2 regions of the Bacillus sp. MC1252 genome follow, and region 2 is predicted to be linked to the other one. Evidence: riboswitches for the same ligand, from Rfam matches in the RefSeq annotation. Region 2 holds a riboswitch; the other holds the start of a gene.
The links. A riboswitch is a leader RNA that binds a small molecule or an ion and turns the genes downstream of it on or off. The one in region 2 is predicted to bind glycine.
Positions count from the first base shown of each region.

Region 1: another riboswitch for glycine. It lies ahead of ACYH0L_RS18405 (amino acid permease); the one in region 2 lies ahead of gcvT (glycine cleavage system aminomethyltransferase GcvT).

Region 1 covers NZ_CM166369.1:3,574,898-3,578,038, forward strand. Annotated here, with positions in the region: gene ACYH0L_RS18405 (amino acid permease) at 46-1,392, opposite strand; glycine riboswitch at 1,555-1,634, opposite strand; gene ACYH0L_RS18410 (LacI family DNA-binding transcriptional regulator) at 1,909-2,931, shown strand.
Region 2 covers NZ_CM166369.1:2,183,397-2,186,537, forward strand. Annotated here, with positions in the region: gene gcvPA (aminomethyl-transferring glycine dehydrogenase subunit GcvPA) at 1-800, opposite strand, end outside; gene gcvT (glycine cleavage system aminomethyltransferase GcvT) at 817-1,914, opposite strand; glycine riboswitch at 2,020-2,116, opposite strand; glycine riboswitch at 2,120-2,227, opposite strand; gene ACYH0L_RS11085 (DEAD/DEAH box helicase) at 2,479-3,141, shown strand, end outside.

The sequences.
Region 1 (3,141 bases), 1.4 Mb from region 2:
GTAAAAAGCACAGCGCTATGAAAAGGCTGTGCTTTTTTTCATCCATTATGCAGCACGGCGTTTCTTTCGTGCATAAACCAAAAATAGAAATCCGAACCATACCGGTGTCAATAACAGCGCTGGACGTGTTGCGTCAGCGAAGAGCATGATCACGAGAATGGCGGCAAAAAGCACAAGAACACAAATATTCACAAAAGGTGTGAATGGCGCTTTAAAGGTAGATGCTGCATGCAGTTCAGGACGTGTTTTTTTATATTTCAGGTGACATATTAAAATAATACTCCATACCCAAATGAAACAAATGGCACTGATTGTTGTCACAATGCCAAAGGCTTGTTCAGGAATCAGCTTGCTTAAAAGAGCCCCGACAGATACCACGATCGTTGAAACAAATAGTGCATTGCTTGGGACAGCGTGTTTATTCAGACGGCCAAAGGAAGATGGTCCCTGTTTTTGATGACTGAGATTATACAAAATACGGCTCGTCGAGAACATGCCGCTATTACAAGCGGAAGCCGCAGAAGTCAGGACAACAAAATTAATGAGCCCCGCTGCTACTGGTATACCAAGCAGTCCAAAGGTTTTCACAAAAGGACTTTCTGATGCACTGAGCTCGGTCCATGGGTTGATACATAATAAAACAAAGATCGCACCCACATAGAAAAATAGAATTCTTAATGGAATTTTATTAATCGCAGACGGAATGTTTTTTTGTGGATTCGCCGTTTCTGCTGCGGACACGCCAACAAGTTCCACTCCCACATACGCAAAAATCACCATCTGGAATGACAATAAGAAGCCTGTGACACCATTTGGAAATACCCCGCCATGTGACCAAAGGTTCGTGACCGTCACAGGCCCGGCATCTGTTTGAAAACCAATGATTAAAAGAACAACCCCAACGCCAATTAGCAGTAGAATCGTAATGACTTTAATCAGTGCAAACCAAAATTCCATTTCTCCAAAAAGCTTCACTGTTAATAAATTAAACCCTAGTAAAATCAACAAACAAATGATTGCAGGAATCCATTGCGGAATGTCAAACCAATACTGCACATACACCCCGACCGCAATGACATCAGCCATCGCTGTCATAATCCAGCAAAACCAATACGTCCAGCCAGTTACAAAGGAAGCCCATGGGCCAAGATAGTCCTCTGCAATATCGGTTAATGACTGATAGCCTGTCTTCGATAAGAGCAATTCTCCAAGTGCCCTCATGACAAAAAAGATGGCCATTCCGACAATTAAATAAGCAAAAATAATCGACGGACCTGCCAATTGAATGGCCTTTCCAGAGCCTAAAAACAGCCCTGTTCCGATGGTTCCGCCTATTGCAATTAATTGAACATGACGGTTTGATAAATCTCGTTTTAATTCTTGTTGTGCCAATGTCAACGCCCTCCTCCGACACGATCCTATACTAAAATAATGAACCTTCAAAAAGTCCATAAAAAAAGAGATTGGATGCGCTCCAATCTCATGGTCATAAAAGAATAGCAAAATAGAGAAAAGCAATACATGGCATCATCCATGCATCACAAATACAATATTTCGTACTCTTCTGTCCTTTTGCCTGAGATTGTGAACCCTTCGGCGCCGCACATACATGCGGTCTCTCCAGAAGCTGCTCCTGCCATAGTGTGACCCACAGCAATCATAGCCTTCGTTATTTACTTAAAATGTTGCTATTTCTGAATAATTTTATATTTTACGCCTCTAGAAGAAAGCTGTCAATGGTAATCTTTTAAGATTTTATCCCTTCTCTACCTGATGCAATATGACTTCACTTCATCAACACCCCCTGATAAGGTATAATAAATCAAAAGATGTTCGGCTCGTTTGATGGAGAAATCCATCTTGACTATGAACCAAAGTTAGGCAATCCATTGAAGTTGGTGAAGACAAATGAAAAAATTGAACAAACAGCGTGTCACATTACAGGAAGTCGCCCGGCATGCCGGTGTCTCGACTTCAACGGCCTCACTCGTTGTTCGAAACAATCCTAGAATCTCTGAAGCCACTCGAACAAAAGTACTGCAATCCATGGAGGATTTAGGATACGTGTACGACCGCGTCGCTGCAAACATGCGGTCAAAAAGCTCCAATATTGTGGGTGTTATCGTCACGGACATTTCAAACACCTTTATTTCTGAGTTTTTAATCGGCGTGCAAACCACACTTGAATCACTTGGCTATACCGTTTTACTCGGTACAACCTTTGACAGTGTCGATAAGCAGGAACGGCTCATTTCCACAATGGTAGAGCACCGAGTTGGCGGGATTATTTTAAACCCAGCTTCGAAAAGCTCTACTAGGACGGTCAAACAGTTAAATCAAATTCGCACCCCAAAAGTACTAGCAAACCGTGAATTAGCGGAAGTGCATTGTGACTATGTCGGCGCTGATTATGAACAAGGCGCTTGGATGGCGGTACATCACCTTCTTCAAAAAGGACATCGACGTATTGCCTTTTTAGGCGGCATCAAGTCCTCATCGACTTGGATTGAACGCATGAAAGGTTTCAAAAGAGCCCATGATGAGGCAAACCTGACGATTGATGAATCTCTTATTATCGATATGGAACCTACCCGTGAAGGCGGGAAAGAAGCCCTTACCCAAGTCATCGACCAGCCCGAGCCTCCTACTGCTATTTTTTGCTTTAGTGACTTAGTCGCGTTTGGGGTCATTCAGGAACTGACAGCACGTGACATCAAGCCTGGTGAAGACATCGATGTTGTTGGATTCGATAACATCCCTGAAGCTGAGATGTATCACCCGCCGCTCACCACTGTCTCATCATTCCCACGATCCATCGGAGTAAAAGCAGCGAACCTTTTATATCATAAAATGAACGAGCAGGATGAAGAGCTGCAGCGATTGATCCTAAAGCCTCAACTTCATATTAGAGAAACCTCTACATCATCATGAAAGGGAGAATTGCGTGCAGCAATTCTCTTTTTTTATTGATCAAGTCAACTATTTCTTTATTTCATTTTTCTTTTTTTACATCACAAAGTCATAAACTTGACACATTTAAAGCGCAGGAGTATATTTATCACGTTGCTTCTTTTGGTATATCGTTATACCAAATTCGTCATACTATTATTTTTATTTAACAACAGTTGAAATTGATAATTT
Region 2 (3,141 bases):
AACGGCTGTGCATCACCAACAACAATATCTGCCCCCAGTTTTCCTGGCGGCGTCAGTAAACCGAGTGCAAGCGGATTACTTGAGACAATGAACAGGCTCTTTCCTTTATGTGCAATCGGTTCAATCTCTTTTAACGGTTCGACTACACCGAAAAAGTTTGGATATTGTACAAGAACAGCTGCTGTTTCGTCGCAGACGGCCTCTTCTAATGCCGCTACATCCGTCTGCCCTTTTCGCGCAGGTACCTCAACTACTTCAATATGCTGTCCTTTGGCATATGTTTTCAGCACTGCTCTTGATTCAGGGTGAACCGATTCAGAGACAACAATTTTCTTTTTCTTTGTATGTCCTGCAGCCAGCATCGCCGCTTCAGCTAATGCGGTTCCGCCATCATACATCGAGGAGTTGGCAAGATCCATGCCGGTCAGCTCAGCGATCATCGTTTGAAACTCAAAGATGGCTTGCAATTCACCTTGTGAAATCTCGGGCTGATAAGGTGTATACGCTGTATAAAATTCAGAGCGTGAGATGACGTGATCGACAATGACAGGCTGATAATGATCATACACACCAGCACCAAGAAACGATGAATAGGAAACAGTATCCTTATTCTTTGCAGCTAAGCGAGATAATTCCCGCACAAGCTCTGTTTCAGATGCGGCTTCTTTGATGTTGTATGCCCCTTTGAATCGTACTTTCTCTGGGATATCTGAAAAAAGCTCATCAATCGACTGAACGCCGATGACATCCAGCATTTCTTTTTGATCTTGCTCTGTTTGCGGCAAATACCTGTGCTTCATCCTCTATTCCCCCTCGTTATTTGGCTCTTTTATAAAATGGTGTGGCGACGATTTTGGCTTTTAGACGTTTTTTACGAACTTGTACTTCCACCTCTGCCTGAAGCTGCGCCTCTGATGTTTCGATCAAAGCAAGCCCGATATTTTTCTTTAACGTTGGAGATTGTGTACCCGTTGTGACAATTCCAATCTGCTTCTCTCCTGAAAAGACCGGATAGTCTGTACGCGGAATCCCTTTATCAATCATTTCAATGCCGACAAGCTTCCGCTTCGCTCCTTCTTCTTTTTGCTTTTTGAGCGCTTCTTTCCCAATAAAATTAGCTTCTTTATCCATTTTCACAGCAAAACCAATCCCGCCCTCTAATGGGGAAATATCCTTTGTGAGCTCCTGACCATAAAGCGGAAGTCTTGCTTCAAATCTCAAGGTGTCACGTGCACCGAGCCCGCACGGCATTAACCCTTTAGGCTGGCCCGCTTTTAATAAAGCCGACCAAATGTGAACGGCATCTTCTGACTGGCAGTAGATTTCAAAGCCGTCTTCTCCTGTGTAGCCAGTTCTTGAAACAAGCACCTCTTTTTGAGCGACCTCAGCTTGTGATAAAAACGTAAATGGCTTGAGAGATGTCACCTCTTCGTCCGCCACATCCTTGATGATGTCAGCAGCAAGAGGTCCTTGAAGTGCTAGCAAGGCGATTTGATCAGAGACGTTTTTGATCAATACGTCATCTTCACCTTGATGCTTGAGCAGCCAATCCACATCTTTTTCGATATTTGATGCATTAATGACAAGCAAATAGTTGTTCTTTTCTTTTTGATAGACGAGCAGGTCATCCACAGTCCCGCCATCTTCATAACACATGGCTGTATATAGTGCCTTACCATCCGTCAGCTTAGACAGATCATTGGTTAATAGCTTTTGTAAAAAAGGAAGGGCATCTTGACCTTTGACTTCCACCTCACCCATGTGAGACACATCAAAAAGCCCTGCTTTTGTTCGAACAGCTTCATGTTCTTCTTTAATGGAAGAAAATTGGACAGGTAATTCCCAGCCCCCGAAGTCAATGGTTTTTGCGCCAAACGTTTCATACGCATGAAAAAGCGGTGTTCGTTTCAACATCAATCGTTTCCCCCTTTTTTCTTACAGTGCAGATCACAAGCTGAATTTTCAGAAAAAAATCACAGCAAAAAAGGACAGAGAGCTCCCTTTTTATCAAAAAGAAGTCTCTGTCCTTGCACCTGAAAGTTTACAGCACAACATCATTGTGCGTTTTCCCCTTTGGTGGTTTGCTAAAAAAACAATGAGCAAACACTCTCCAGAGTTGCGTCCGGTAAGAGTACTTTTGCCTGAGAGATTCACTGAATCAATTCAGCTTGCTCCTTCGGCGCCTGCCAGTGCAAAATAACCGACAAGTCTCTCCCCATACCATCATCCGCTCATATTCTTCACATTTATTGGACATACTATCAAAATGGGTGACTTATTTTCTAGATCACTTACCAACATCCTACCATTAGAAATGGATCAAGAGCAACAGAAAAATCATTAACATTTTTAAAATAAATGTTCAATATCGTTCGCTTTTATTGAAATATATAGTCTTTTAAAGATCTCTCAAAAAATGAAGCGTTTAAAAACAGAACGATTTTATTATAAACCGACTAGGAAGGCAGGCGATGACCATTGAATATTCAAACGATTTTTGATCAGGAATGGGTAAGTGAATTTCAGCAGCGGCTTTCAGCAGACGGTCCCTGGGCGAACTGGGATATGTACCGATTAGCGACGCAGGTTCAGAAAGTCACGGCGATTGATTCATTCGAGGGTTTGCAAGCTCCTACGCACCTACCTGACTTCACTCCTTTAAAGCACCAGCTCGAAGTAGCCAGAAGAGTCGTAGAAGAGATGAACGGGAAAGCCATTCTAGCAGATGAAGTGGGACTTGGGAAAACTGTAGAAGCAGGGCTCATTATCAAAGAATACATGATTCGTGGACTTGCCAAAAAAATTCTCATTCTCGTCCCCGCCTCCCTTGTGTCTCAATGGGTGCAGGAGCTGCGGACGAAATTTTACATTGATGCTGTCGAACAAAAAAAAAGCTATGTGTGGGAGCAGTGTGACGTCGTAGTTTCCTCAATTGATACAGCCAAAAGACAGCCGCATCGAGACACGATTTTATCTATCGCCTACGATATGGTCATTATTGATGAAGCACACAAACTGAAAAACAATAAAACGAAAAACTATGAATTTGTGAGAAATCTAAATAAGAAGTTCTGCCTCCTGCTTACAGCTACGCCTATTCAAAACCGAATCGGAGAAATTTTCAATCTCGTTTCCCTTCTG